One region of the Bacillus sp. LR--39 genome, then DNA from elsewhere that is predicted to be linked to it. Evidence: riboswitches for the same ligand, from Rfam matches in the RefSeq annotation. Region 1 holds a riboswitch; the other holds the start of a gene.
The links. A riboswitch is a leader RNA that binds a small molecule or an ion and turns the genes downstream of it on or off. The one in region 1 is predicted to bind glycine.
Positions count from the first base shown of each region.

Region 2: linked by a shared signal. The riboswitch ahead of gcvT (glycine cleavage system aminomethyltransferase GcvT) and the one ahead of ACWHAR_RS10315 (amino acid permease) in region 1 are both predicted to bind glycine.

Region 1 covers NZ_JBSIOT010000002.1:113,515-121,175, reverse strand. Annotated here, with positions in the region: gene ahpF (alkyl hydroperoxide reductase subunit F) at 1-153, shown strand, start outside; gene ACWHAR_RS10320 (Fic family protein) at 199-1,431, opposite strand; gene ACWHAR_RS10315 (amino acid permease) at 1,571-2,917, opposite strand; glycine riboswitch at 3,063-3,143, opposite strand; gene fbp (fructose-1,6-bisphosphatase) at 3,442-5,367, shown strand; gene ACWHAR_RS10305 ((2Fe-2S)-binding protein) at 5,420-5,884, opposite strand; gene ACWHAR_RS10300 (FAD binding domain-containing protein) at 5,877-6,719, opposite strand; partial or broken gene ACWHAR_RS10295 (xanthine dehydrogenase family protein molybdopterin-binding subunit) at 6,706-7,661, opposite strand, start outside.
Region 2 covers NZ_JBSIOT010000001.1:485,168-492,828, forward strand. Annotated here, with positions in the region: gene sipW (signal peptidase I SipW) at 1-298, shown strand, start outside; gene tasA (biofilm matrix protein TasA) at 363-1,148, shown strand; gene sinR (transcriptional regulator SinR) at 1,196-1,531, opposite strand; gene sinI (anti-repressor SinI) at 1,565-1,738, opposite strand; gene ACWHAR_RS02725 (YqhG family protein) at 1,915-2,709, opposite strand; gene ACWHAR_RS02730 (DEAD/DEAH box helicase) at 2,731-4,401, opposite strand; glycine riboswitch at 4,546-4,645, shown strand; gene gcvT (glycine cleavage system aminomethyltransferase GcvT) at 4,824-5,924, shown strand; gene gcvPA (aminomethyl-transferring glycine dehydrogenase subunit GcvPA) at 5,939-7,285, shown strand; gene gcvPB (aminomethyl-transferring glycine dehydrogenase subunit GcvPB) at 7,278-7,661, shown strand, end outside.

The DNA.
Region 1 (7,661 bases):
GAAATCATCGTCGATAAGAGCGGCGCGACAAGCGTTCCCGGCCTATTTGCCGCAGGGGACTGCACAGACGGCCCGTACAACCAAATCATTATCTCCATGGGATCAGGTGCAACTGCCGCTTTAGGCGCATTTGATTATTTGATCCGGAATTAATGTAAAAAAGCCGCCATATGAATGGCGGCTTTTTAAATATACTAATTAAGAAGGCAGTATTTCCTCTAAACAATCCTCGCTGATTTTATAAGATTTTGGCCTTCTGCTTACCAGCTCAACAAATCCTTGCTGTTCTAAATAATCCATTACTCTGTTAATTTTATGTCTCGATTTATTTGAGAGCTCCATTAAATCTTGCACCGACAGCGTAACCTGATCATTTACAAATACATTAATCGTGATAATGATATTAAAAATATCACGTTCATCCTTATAATCAGCCCATTGATCGCTATCAATATAGTTCCTAATTCGTTTCAGTTTCATTAAATTAAATTCAAGATCCTCAATAATCCCTTTTTGTCCTGACAGAAGCAATTCCAGCATATCCATTAAATAAAAAGTCAGCTCTCCCCGGTTTAAAGGTGCGGGAATTTCCTCTAATGCCTTGTAATACTTATCTTTGTTCTTATTAACTGCGTAAGAAAAAGTGATGGCTGAATATTTTTCTAAGTATCGGGACAAATAACTCCCAACGATAAGGCGTCCTGTTCTTCCATTGCCGTCATAAAAAGGATGAATGTATTCGTAGTAGTAATGAGCTGTCATGTAACGATACAGCTGGGGATGTGTTTCATCATGAAGATAAGCAATTAAAGCCTCAAGCGCTTCTGTTATCTTCTGTTCAGAATTAACGCCGATATGGGTGGTCATGTTCCCATCGTTCACTTCAACATAGCCTTTTCTGAATAGCTCACCATCCGGCGCATCTTCTGCTCCGATTTCATCTGCGACCAGCTCGTCATATAATTCCCTAAAGTCATGAATGCTTGTAAACGACGGAATTCGGTCTATAAATTGATATGTTTTCATCAATCCAACAAACCGCTTATGTGAGGGCTCGGATTGTTCTAACGCTTTAAGAGCCTCTTTCAATTCTTTTTTTGTACTGCGGATTCCTTCAATTTCATTATTACTCTGGGCTTCATTAATAATTAATTTATCAAAATACGGTTTGACGGCAAATTCGGGGAGCTGACTGATAAGGGATGAAATTTTGGAACTGTTTAACAACACTTCATTATTCAGCTTCATGAGTTTATGTGTATTCACATAAAATAGCTCAAATGAATCGTCCGTGGGTCGGCCTTTTCGGAACCCCCGTATGTTTAGTGATGTTGAATAACTGCCATAGCTGCTTGTTCTCTTTTTACATTCTTTCTCATATGAATCAGCATCCATTTTATAAAAAAGCTTAGATAACTTCTCATACTTCATATTATCACCTCGCTTGATTTAAAATTATACACTTTTTTAAATTATACAATCATTATAGCCTGAATTCTAACAAATATTCCCGCTTTCCAATCAAAACAAAAAACGGCATACTGCATGGCAGTACACCGTCTGAAGCAATTCAATCTGTCTTTCTCCCTCTCGCCCGATAGATAAGAAACAGTCCAATAAACCACAGCGGCGTCAGCAGCAAAGCCGGGCGCGTCGCATCCGCAAACAGCATAATCACCAGAATGACGGCAAACAGCGCCAGCACGGCGTAATTGATAAACGGTGCAAACGGCGCCTTGAAAGACGAGCTTGCGTGTAAGTCCGGACGGGTTTTCCTGTATCTGATATGACAGACCAGAATCACGCCCCACACCCAAATGAAACAAATCGCGCTGATGGTTGTCACGATGCCAAAAGCCGCTTCCGGTATCAATTTGCTTAAAAGAGCGCCAGCTGACAGCACAATAACCGATATCCATAATGCGCGGCTCGGCACATGATTTTTATTCAGCTTCGCAAAACTTGCAGGCGCTTGTTTCGTTTTGCTTAAGTTATACAAAATCCGGCTTGTTGAAAACATCCCGCTGTTACAAGCAGAAGCGGCAGACGTTAATACGACAAAATTAATGATTCCCGCGGCTAACGGGATGCCGACCAGACTGAAGGTCTTCACAAAAGGACTTTCCGCCGCATTCAGCTGCATCCACGGGTTAATACATAAAAGAATGAGCAATGCCCCGACGTAGAAAAATAAAATCCGTAAAGGAATTTTATTGATAGCGGACGGAATATTTTTTTTCGGATTTGACGTTTCCGCCGCCGACACACCCACTAATTCCACACCGACATAGGCGAAGATCACCATCTGGAACGAAAGCAAAAAGCCTGAAAATCCGTTCGGAAACAAACCGCCGTGATCCCACAGATTCGCCGCTGAAACCGTTCCGGTATGCGTTTTGAACCCAATCACCAGCAGAACCACCCCGATGACAATTAACGCGAGAATCGTGACTACCTTAATTAAGGCGAACCAAAACTCCAATTCTCCAAAAATCTTAACCGTTAACAGATTAAGCCCTAATAAAATGAGCAAACAGATAAGTGCCGGAATCCACTGCGGAATATCAAACCAATATTTCACATACACACCGACGGCGATCACATCCGCCATAGCCGTCATAATCCAGCAAAACCAATAGGTCCAGCCGGTGACAAACGCTGCACGCGGCCCTAAATACGCCTCGGCAATATCCGTTAATGATTGGTAGCCCGCTTTAGATAACAGCAGTTCTCCCAGCGCCCGCATGACGAAAAAAAGCGCAATACCTACAATAAAATACGCAAAGATGATAGAAGGACCCGCCAGCTGAATCGCCTTACCAGACCCTAAAAACAATCCGGTGCCGATCGTGCCGCCAATGGCGATCAGCTGCACGTGCCGATTCGATAAGTCCCTCTTTAGCTCTCGCTGCTCCACATCTGACTCCTCCTTACCTCTCTAGTGAACGACGAGCAAAAAAAGCCAATAAAAAAAGAGATTGGATGCCCTCCAATCTCATGGTCATAAGAATATCAAATTATATCTGCGCCGCTGACAATCAACAGCATGACAAATACATATTCGGTACTCTTCTGTCCTTTTGCCTGAGATTGTGAACCCTTCGGCGCCGCGGAAAATCCGCGGTCTCTCCAGAAGCCGCTCCTGCTGTAGTGCGACCCACAGCAATCATAGCCTGCTACGTATTGAGTTTATGATAGAAATACCTATCAGCTAACTTTTTATTTTAATGGAAGTTGAATTCATTGTCAATAGGGGGATGAGCTCACGGCGTTATCCCGGTCCAATTTTCGATGCCTGAAGCGCCGTATTTTCCGTTTTCATTGTCTCAAAAAGGCGATTTGCGGTACTATCATATAAGGTCTAATGATGTAAACTTTATGTCATACTTTAAATTCACCTTACCATACAATGGCTCGTAAATAAAAAGGGGATGGACGAGATTGGAAACCAAATATTTAGATCTGCTCGCACAAAAATACGATTGTGAAGAAAAAGTGGTCACGGAAATCATTAATCTGAAAGCGATACTGAACCTGCCGAAAGGAACCGAGCATTTCGTCAGTGATCTGCACGGGGAGTATCAGGCATTCCAGCACGTGCTGCGGAACGGTTCAGGAAGAGTAAAAGAGAAGATCCGCGATATTTTCAGCGGCGTCATTTACGATAGACAAATTGATGAACTGGCGGCTTTGGTCTATTACCCTGAGGACAAACTAAAGCTGATCAAACATGACTTTGATACGAAAGAGGCATTAAATGAGTGGTATAAAGAAACGATTCATCGGATGATTAAGCTCGTTTCTTATTGTTCTTCCAAGTACACCCGCTCCAAATTGCGCAAAGCACTGCCCGCCCAATTTGCTTATATTTCTGAAGAGCTGCTGTACAAAACAGAACAAGCCGCCAACAAAGAACAATACTATTCCGAAATCATAGAACAGATCATTGCGCTCGGTCAGGCCGATAAGCTGATCACCGGTCTTGCCTACAGCACGCAGCGATTGGTGGTCGACCATCTGCATGTTGTCGGCGATATTTACGACCGCGGACCACAGCCGGATAAAATCATGGAAGAACTGATCAACTATCATTCAGTGGATATTCAATGGGGGAATCATGATGTTCTCTGGATAGGCGCTTATTCCGGCTCAAAAGTATGCCTGGCAAACATTATCCGCATCTGTGCCCGCTATGACAATCTGGACATTATTGAGGACGTTTACGGCATCAATCTGAGACCGCTATTGAACCTTGCCGAAAAGTATTACGATGATAACCCGTCTTTCCGTCCGAAAGCGGACGAAAACAGACCGGAAGATGAGATTAAACAAATCACAAAAATTCATCAGGCGATCGCGATGATCCAATTCAAGCTTGAGAGCCCGATTATTAAGAGACGGCCGAACTTTAATATGGAGGAACGGCTGTTACTGGAAAAGATCGATTATGACCGCAATGAAATCACGCTGAACGGAAAAACATATCAACTGGAAAACACCTGCTTTGCGACGGTGAATCCTAAACAGCCTGACGAGCTGTTAGAAGAAGAAGCAGAAGTCATGGACAAGCTGCTGTTCTCTGTTCAGAACTCCGAAAAGCTGGGCCGCCATATGAATTTTATGATGAAAAAAGGCAGCCTTTATCTAAAATATAACGGCAACCTGCTGATTCACGGCTGTATTCCCGTCGATGAAAACGGCAGCATGGAAACGATGATGATAGAGGATAAAGCTTATGCGGGCCGTGAGCTGCTCGATGTATTTGAACGGTTCTTACGGGAAGCGTTTGCCCATCCGGAAGAAACCGATGATCTGGCGACAGATATGACGTGGTACTTATGGACAGGCGAATACTCCTCCCTCTTCGGAAAACGCGCCATGACCACCTTTGAGCGGTATTTCATTAAAGAGAAGGAAACGCATAAAGAAAAGAAAAACCCGTATTACTATTTGCGTGAAGACGAAGCAACCTGCCGAAACATCCTGAAGGAATTCGGCCTTAACCCGGATCACGGCCATATCATCAACGGCCATACACCGGTAAAAGAAATCGAAGGCGAAGATCCGATCAAGGCAAACGGAAAAATGATCGTCATCGACGGCGGCTTCTCCAAATCCTACCAATCCACAACAGGCATCGCCGGCTACACGCTCTTATACAACTCCTACGGCATGCAGCTCGTCGCCCATAAACACTTTAACTCCAAGGCCGAAGTGCTGAACACCGGAACCGACGTCTTAACAGTGAAACGATTAGTCGACAAAGAGCTGGAGCGGAAGAAAGTGAAAGAAACAAACGTCGGTGAAGAACTGATGAAAGAAGTGGCGATTTTGGAGAAACTGCGGGAGTATCGGTATATGAAGTGAAGAATATGGAGTTCAGGGATGATTCTCTGGGCTCTTTTTTTACGGTTGCGAACTAAGAAGTCCCTTTCCCTGTATGTAAAACGGATTTAACCGCTTCTTCAATCTCCCTATAACCCGTGCATCTGCAAATATTGGACTCCAGCCAATTTTTTATCGTGTCATCACTTGCATTCGGCTCAGTATTCACTAAAGCATGACAATTCATGAGAAAACCCGGTGTACAATAACCGCATTGAAACGCGAATTTTTCAATAAAGGCCTTTTGAATCGGTGTATTGATCAGTCCTTCAATTGTCGTAATGTCCTTTCCTTCCCCTTCTGCCGCAAGCATTAAGCAAGATTTCATCGGCACCCCGTCCGTTAATACCGTACAGGCGCCGCAATCCCCATTTAAGCAGCCCGGCTTTGCACCAGTTAATCCGAGACGAAGACGAAGAGCAAATAATAAAGTATCAGCCGGTCTGACCGTAATCTGTCTTTCCTCGCCATTTACTTTCAACGTAATAGGATCAGACATTTGGACCTCCTTCTAATTCCCATAAGGCATCTAAAATTGTATTTTGCAAGACAAATATTCGGTATTCACTTGAGCCTTCTGCGTCATCAAGAACGGGTTTGGGTACATACTGTAAAGACCGGTGCACTCTATCTTCTAATGAATAGCTTTTATCGTTAAGCACAGCCTCCATTTCAGCAGAACGAAACGGAAATGGACATACGCCGCTGAAGGCCATTCTGATCTCATCATCTTTTTTCAGCGCACAGACTGTCACCAATGGATACCCGACATTCCACTGCTGTCTTCTTTTGATACTGACAAATGGCAGGTCAACATACGCTCGATCGACAACGACATGAAATAAAAAATCTCCTTTTCGCAACTGTATTTCCCTGTTAAATACTTTATTTATGGGGCGATAATGAATCCCCGCTCTCCCTGCAATCCCTAGCAAACTATCAGAAATCAGCAACGGCAGCACGGCCTCACGGTAATAGATGCCCCCGCATATGTTTCCGCCCAGGCTGATTTTATTTCGAGTCGTCCGATCCGCAATTTCACTTACCGTTTTACTTAATAGCGGAAATGGATTTTCTTCCTCCAGTTTCGTTAATGACACGCCTGCTCCGATCACCAGATCATGTTCATAAAATCGGATGGTTTGAAATCCCGGAAGCGCGTTCATATCTATCACCGCATCCGTATAGATGATATTCAGCCTTCCTAACGTGATAATTTCCGTGCCGCCGGAATAATACATTGGTGTTTTCTTTTCGGCCGCAAGCGAGTGAAACAGGCCGGTTGTTTCTTGAATGGTCTTCGGTTTAAAATAATTAAAATCAAACGGTATCATCTTTCCACCCCTCTTGCGTCCTCCATAATTGTTCGGGAATGAGAGGAAGTTGATTCAATTGGACACCTAAAGCGGCGGAAAGGCAATTTCCCAATGCTGCCGGCATCCCCAACAGTCCGTGTTCCCCGCCGCCGCGCGCTCCATAAGGCGCGATCACATGCGGGGTTTCAACAAATTCAATGATATATTCAGGCTGCTCTCCATAGTGAAGGGGGCGGTATGTTCTAAGCTGAGGATTTAATACTCTGCCATACGGATCAAATACAAAGGTTTCTCTTCCTCCAAATGCGATTCCCATACTCATCCCCCCCATCACTTGACCCCTTGCAGCTTTTTCATTCAATACAGTTCCTATATCCACAACAGAATAGGCTTTTGTAATTCGGTACGTATAATCCCGTTTATCCAACTCAACTTCAATTCCCTGAGCACCGACAGCCCATTCGGGTCCCGGCTTTCCTCTTCCCGTTTCCCGGTCTAAATTCGTCATCCGGGTTAATGTGTAATTGCCGCTCGCAATGATTTGGCCGCCAATGGTATTTCCATTTGGAAACGTATATCCGTAAGCAATGTCTTTTATGTCAACATGTACAGAAGGATGATCTATAAAATAAACCTTTCCGTCGGCCACTTCCAATTCCTCGACAGGAACCCGCAACACACATGATGCCACGTCTTTCAGCTTTCGAATGGCTTCCTCCGCTGCATTCAGTACGGCATTTCCGGCCATTAACGTCCCTCTGCTCCCCACGGTTTTCCAATGCTCGGGTGTTGTTTGTGTATCTATAAGCATTTTTACATGAATTTTGTTTATATCCATTTTCATTCGTTCCGCCAGGATTTGGGCTAGCACTGTTTTTGTCCCTGTTCCAATTTCCACTACGCCTGACATCAAATTAATGCTTCCATCGGGATTAAAGGTTAAAAGAACCCCGGACGTTG
Region 2 (7,661 bases), on a different contig from region 1:
CACAAAAAAGGACGGGAACCTGCTGTTTGAGACAAAAGGGGATCATAATGCCGTCCCGGATGCCGCACCCGTTCAAGCTGAAAAAGTGGCTGCCCAGTATACGGGATATCAGCTCCCGTATGCCGGATATGTCATCCATTTGGCCAGCCAGCCGATCGGAACGGCGATTCTGTTAATCGTTCCCGGCGTCATGCTTTTGATTTACTCCATAACAGTCATTGTCAGCGCCCTCCGCGATATTGAGCGGAAAACGAAAGCGCTGGAAGAACATGCGAAAAAGGGAACCATCTCTACATGAATACGGTTGCAACCTGGCGACAGGATTTGATAACAAAACTAAAAAGTAAGGGGAGAGTACAAACATGGGTATGAAAAAGAAATTAAGCTTGGGCATTGCCTCAGCCGCACTCGGTTTAGCATTAGTAGGAGGAGGCACATGGGCCGCATTTAATGATGTGAAGTCGACAGACGCTACATTTGCATCAGGAACACTTGATTTATCGGCTAAAGAACAATCAGCCAATGTCAATTTGTCAAACTTAAAACCAGGTGATAAATTGACGAAAGATTTCGAATTCAGAAACAACGGTTCACTTGCCATTAAAGAAGTGCTGATGGCTTTGAATTTTACTGACTTTAAAGGAGCAAAGAAAGGAAATGAATCTGCGGAGGATTTCCTCAGCCAGTTTGAAATTACGGTTCTGACAGTCGGTAAAGAAGGGGGCAACGGCTATCCTAAAAATATCATTTTGAAGGCGGCCAGCCTGAAAGACTTATACTTAATGTCAACAAAACAGGATAAAGCAGCTGCCGAAGCGATCAGCAAGCACATTGATCCGAAATTCTTGAGTGAGAGCGGAAAAGTCAATGTAGCAACCATTAACGGCAAAACAGCTCCTGAGTACGACGGAGTTCCGAAAACGCCCGCTGATTATGATCAGGTGAGAATGGAAATCAAATTTAAAAATGACACCGCTAAAACTGCGGACGGATTAAGTGTGCAAAACAAGTTCCAAGGCAATGCGATTTCTCTTCAATTCTCTTTTGAAGCAACGCAATGGAACGGTTTGACCATTACGAAAGATCATACGGATAAAGACGGTTACGTCAAGGAAAATGAAAAGGCTCACAGTGAGGATAAAAACTAATCCGAAAGTCGGACAGTTAAAAGAGGAGTTGTGCACATATGGCGGCACTACTCCTCTTTTTGCGCTTTTCTCCATTTTTGATAATCTAAAAATTCACGAAATTGTTTTTTTGATACCCCGGATGTCATTGCATCGCGAACTAATTTCTCCCATTCACTATCTAATTGACCATCGTATTCGGTTTCATGTTTTTCATCAAGTAAAGTATGAACCGAGACGTCCAGAACAGCGGAGACTTTTTCGAGAAATTGAATGGAGGGGTTCGTCTGTAAATTTCGTTCTATTGAGCTTAAATAAGACTTCGCTACCCCAGCTTTTTCAGCTAGTTCTGATAGTGAGTAGCCTTTTTCTTTTCGGTATTGTTTAATACGCTGGCCAATCAATGTCATCACCTTCCTTGTGATATTATAGCACATTCAGAAAGGATTTACGGTATGACTTCTGGCTGCCTGGACATGTTGAGAAGACTTTTTATTCGAAAGCAGGTATTTGCGTATTTCTTCTAGGCTGATATTTGCTTTTTGGGCTTCTAATATCAGCTCAACCCATTCCTTATCTAATTGCGAAAATTCCATTTTTGCATTTTTCATGCATTTTCTCCTCCTAAAATACTTGTTTATGTATTTCAGCCAATCCGCCCATGACCTTTTCTTTACATGTCTGGAAGTGATTCATCGCATGCGAAACGCCAGAAATTTTTTCTATATACTTTTATTATAATATAGAATTTCCAGAAAAAACGGGAAAGGTGTCGAATGGATAACGCTTACCCAGAAAAATTACTTTGCAGGAAAAATAAACCGCCGTTTTCGATCTGAATGTGAATTTTCGGCTGATATAAGGCTTTCAGCGCTTGTTTTTCCAAATGGTATTCCTCAGGTTTTTCCTCTGTCTGCTCATAAAACTGATCGAGCAGCCTGAGGTCCTTTTTCCATCTGGCGATCGCGCTGTCAGCCCAGGCTGACGGCTCTTTGGCGGCAGCGTCTTTTAAGTAATGCTCCATCCTTTTAATCCCGCTTTCCGGCTTAATCATCGGCGATATGGTAAAGCAATAGTCTGATATTTGCGAGGTCAGCGGAAGCGGTGCAAGCTTCTGCTGAAACCCTTCTATAATGGTTCCAGAAACAAGATGCAGGCCTAAAGACAAAAGTCTGTCTTTTTTCATGTCGGATTGGTATGAAATCACTACATTTAATCCAAGCCAGGGCTGAAGCGGAACTCTGGCTCCGGCTGATACAATTTTCTCATATATTCTTGTAAATCTCCCATTTTGTTTAACTGCTTGAAAGATTTGAAAGAGGCGCGGGGCTCCAAAGTAAATAAATTCGCCGTCCATATCCTCCGGAGCCGTTTCTTTATCAGTGATGAACGTAATCTTCATCGGGTTCGGTTCGCCGCCCGTTTTTTCACGCCAATGCCAATAAAACGGGCGGTTCATAATTTGTTTGTCCATCTCGACCGTCAACTGAACCGTCATAAAACCCGGCCCGTGTTCTGTAATCGGACAGTGGTTCGCTTCAAAAAAGCGCAGTAAAAATTCGTGAACCTCCTGCTGTCTCATGTCGCGCTTCCTCCTTTTAGATTAAGATCCTTTTTTTCTGGCGGGCTTTCCCGTACCGTACGACAGAAAAGAGGTGAGATTGTCCATTTTGATTCTCATTTCTTCCTCTGTCAGCGAATGGCATAAAATATCATGCAAATGGTCTTCGAAATTGCTCACTTTGATTTTTGTTAAGATGTCATCTAATTCTCCGACGACATTTTCAAATAAATGAATTTTGTCATACAGAAGTTTTAAGATATGCTCTTCCACCGTATGTTTTGTCGCCATATTGTAGATATGGACATCTCTTTCCTGACCGAGTCTGTGAATCCTTCCGATTCTTTGTTCAAGCCGCATCGGGTTCCACGGGAGGTCATAATTGATTATATGGTTGCAGAATTGCAGGTTGATCCCTTCGCCTCCGGCTTCTGTAGCGATCAGCACTTGCACTTTGCTGCGGAAGAGGTCCTTCATCCAGTCTTTTTTTCCGCGTTTAAATCCGCCTCTGAACGGAACGGAGCTTATGCCGTTCTGCTGAAGGAACCATTGCAGGTAAATCTGTGTCGCCCTGTATTCAGTGAAAATAATGACTTTATCATTAATCTTTTGGATCAAGTCAACAACTTGAATCGCTTTTGAGTTTTGCGTGACTTGATTAATGCGGTCCATTAAATTAGCGATTGTCTGATCATCGAATGCGGGCGCTTGTTTGTCTTTTTGGTCAAGCATTTTTTTGAGCGTCATATACACGGCTTCCCTGCTTGAACAGCACTCTCTTTGCAGCGTCATAATGGAAAATGCGCTTGCGGGCTTTTCCGTGCCGTTTTTCAGTGCGACGATGTCATCGTAAAGCGCCTGTTCCGTCGGTGAAAAGGTGATCGGCACTGTTTCCACATGGCGCTTCGTCCATGTAAGGCCGGTGTCGCTCCGCGTGTTGCGGATCATCACCTTATTGACGAGCTCTTTCAAATGCTCATGAGCGTCAATCCCGTCCTTCCGATTGAAGGTTTCTTGAAATCCGCTTTCGTTTCCTAAATGGCCGGGTTTTAACAGTGACACTAAATTGAAGATTTCTTCGATTCGGTTTTGAATCGGTGTCGCCGTCAGAAGCAGGCAGTATTTCTTCACAAGACTTCTCGCAAATTCATAATTTTTCGTTTTGCTGTTTTTGAGCTTGTGCGCCTCGTCAATAATGACGAGATCATACGGAATAGAAAGCACAATGTCTTTGTGAGGCGAGCGTTTGGCCGTATCAATAGAAGAAACGACGATATCGCACTGTTCCCACACATAGCTTTTTTTCTGTTCAACAGCGGGTATTAAAAACTTCTCCTGAAGCTCTTTCACCCACTGGGAAACGAGTGATGCCGGCACAAGAATCAGGATTTTTTTGGCCAGCCCGCGAATCATATATTCTTTTAAAATCAGGCCCGCTTCCACCGTTTTTCCGAGCCCCACTTCATCAGCCAAAATTGCCTTGCCGTTCATTTTTTCAACGACTTTCTGCGCGACTTCAAGCTGATGGGGAAGCGGAGTGAAATCGGGAAGGTATAAAGGAGCCCTCAAACCTTCAAATTCAGGAATGGCAAGGGTCTGCTGGACTTCAGCCGACAGTTTGTACATCTCCCAATTTGACCAGGGACCGTCCGTTTTCAGCCGCTCAGAAAACTCTCCCGGCCAGTTTGCATCAAATATGATCTCTGCTGTCATATGTAACAAAACCGCCTTTCTTTTAAAAAACTGATTTATCATAATTTTTGTTGCCGGACGTAAGTGAGGGTGGTAGGATATAAGTAATGATTTCACTAAAAGATATTGCTTTAGTATGTCCATAAAATTGGTAAATATGAGCGGATGACAGCAAGGGGAGAGACTCGGACGAAAGATGGGCGTCCGGGCGCCGAAGGAGCAAACTGCGAGTGAATCTCTCAGGCAAAAGAACTCTTGCTCGACGCAACTCTGGAGAGTGTCTGCGTTTAGAAGAAGCAGGCCACCAAAGGGGACGTCTTTATGATATGTTCATAAAGTAAACTTTCAGGTGCCGGGACAGAGAAACCTTCATTTTCATGAGGTGTTTCTCTGTCCTTTTTTATATGTTTTTACAATGCGCCAATGACTGAAGGGGGAAGATGATGCTGAAACGAACACCGCTTTATGACGTGTATAAAGAATACGGCGGAAAAACAATTGATTTTGGAGGATGGGAGCTGCCGGTTCAATTTTCTTCTATTAAAGAGGAGCATGAAGCCGTCCGCACAAAAGCGGGCCTGTTTGATGTGTCCCATATGGGGGAAGTCGAAGTATCCGGTAAAGACGCCCTGTCTTTTCTCCAAAAAATGATGACAAATGACGTTGCCGATTTAAAGCCGGGAAACGCGCTCTATACCGCCATGTGTTATCCTGACGGCGGTACGGTCGATGACTTGCTGATCTATCAGAAAAGCGAGAGCTGCTATCTGCTCGTGATTAACGCGTCTAATATTGAAAAAGACATCGCTTGGCTGACGGAACATACGGAAGGCGATGTCACGCTGACGAATCAGTCTGACGGGATTTCACTGCTTGCTGTTCAGGGGCCGAATGCTCAGTCGGTTCTTACGAAGCTGACTGAATGTGATTTGTCCTCCTTAAAGCCGTTTACATTTATTGACGAGGCGGACGTTGCCGGACGTCAAGTCCTGCTTTCAAGAACAGGCTATACCGGTGAAGACGGATTTGAGTTATATTGCCGCAATGAAGATGCGGTTCATCTATTTAAGGAGATACTTGCAGCGGGAGAGCATGAAGGCCTCGTTCCGTGCGGCCTCGGCGCCCGTGATACGCTGAGATTTGAAGCGAAGCTTGCTTTATACGGTCAGGAATTGACGAAAGATATTACACCGATTGAAGCCGGAATCGGATTTGCCGTGAAACACAAGAAAGATTCCGATTTTTTTGGGAAATCAGTATTGCGCGAACAGAAAGAAAAAGGAGCCCCGCGAAAGCTGGTCGGACTTGAGATGATTGAAAAAGGGATTCCGAGACACGGGTACGCCGTGAAAAAAGACGGTGTTCCGATCGGTGAAGTCACGACAGGCACGCAATCTCCGACTTTAAAGAAAAATATCGGCCTTGCCTTAATCAAAACGGAATTCAGTGAAGTCGGAACGGAAGTAGAAGTGGAAATCCGTAAAAAAACGGTAAAAGCGAAGATTGTCCGCACACCGTTTTATAAACGTCCAAAACAGAGCTGAAAAAGGAGAGTCATATGAAGCATCGATATTTGCCCGCGACAGAACAGGATAAAAAAGAAATGCTGAAAGCCATCGGCGCAGAAACAATTGATGAACTGTTTGCCGATATTCCGGAAAATGTACGGTTTCAAAAAGACTACCGCATTAAACAAGCAAAGTCAGAAACTGAGCTGACGAGAGAGCTGACGAAGCTTGCGGCGAAAAATAAAGACGCTGTTACATATGCATCTTTTCTGGGCGCAGGAGTGTACGATCACTACCAGCCGGTTATCGTCGATCATGTGATATCCCGATCAGAGTTTTACACGGCATATACACCTTACCAGCCTGAAATCTCACAAGGAGAGCTGCAGGCGATTTTTGAATTTCAAACGATGATCTGTGAATTAACGGGAATGGATATCGCAAACTCCTCTATGTACGACGGGGGAACGGCGCTGGCGGAAGCGGCGATGCTTGCGTCGGGCCATACGAAAAAGAAAAAAATCGTCATTTCCGCAGCCGTTCATCCGGAATCGCGGGATGTTTTGAAAACATACGCAAAGGGCCAATATATTGAGGTTGTAGAGGTGCCTGCGAAAAACGGCGTCACAGATCTTGAAGCATTGGAACATGCCATTTGTGATGAAACGGCCGCCGTGATCGTCCAATATCCGAACTTCTTCGGACAAATCGAGCCGTTAAAGGACATTGAGCCGCTTGCACATAAAGGAAACAGCCAGCTGATTGTTTCTTCAAACCCGCTCGCGCTCGGTATTTTGAGACCGCCCGGGGCATACGGAGCTGATATCGTCGTCGGGGACGCGCAGCCTTTCGGCATACCTGCGGCGTTCGGCGGCCCGCACTGCGGCTATTTTGCAGTAACGAAAAAACTGATGAGAAAGGTGCCGGGCCGGCTTGTCGGCCAAACGGAGGATGAAAACGGGCGAAGAGGTTTTGTTCTCACTCTTCAGGCGCGCGAGCAGCATATCAGAAGAGACAAAGCCACGTCTAACATTTGTTCAAATCAGGCGCTGAATGCTTTAGCGGCTTCAGTCGCGATGACGGCGCTCGGAAAAAACGGCGTCAAAGACATGGCCCGCCAAAATATATTGAAAGCTGATTACGCGAGACGCCAAGCGGAAAAAGCCGGCTTACACGTAGCATTTGATGGCCCGATATTTAATGAATTTGCCGTCAGGCTGAATCTTCCCGTCAAGGAAGCAAACCGGCGGCTCCTGCAAGACGGCATCATCGGCGGATATGACTTAGGCCTTGCGTATCCGGAACTGAATCAGCATATGCTCATTGCCGTCACAGAGCTGAGAACAAAAGAAGAGATCGATTCGCTTATTGCGGGATTGGGGGATCAACATGAATAATCAAGATCAGGCGCTTATTTTTGAAATGTCCCGCGAAGGGCGTGTCGGTTACAGCCTTCCGGAGCTTGATGTGCCGGAAACAGAGCTTGAAAGCCTTCTTCCCGGTGGCTATATCCGCGATGAAGACGCAAAGCTGCCGGAAGTATCAGAGCTTGATATTATGCGGCATTATACCGCTCTTTCTAGGAGAAACCACGGAGTTGATTCAGGCTTTTATCCGCTCGGCTCCTGTACGATGAAATACAATCCGAAATTAAATGAAAAAATCGCCCGGATCGCAGGTTTTTCCGCGATTCATCCGCTTCAGGACGAGGATACTGTTCAGGGGGCGCTTGAGCTTTTATACGATTTAAGCGGACACTTGGAGGAGATTACG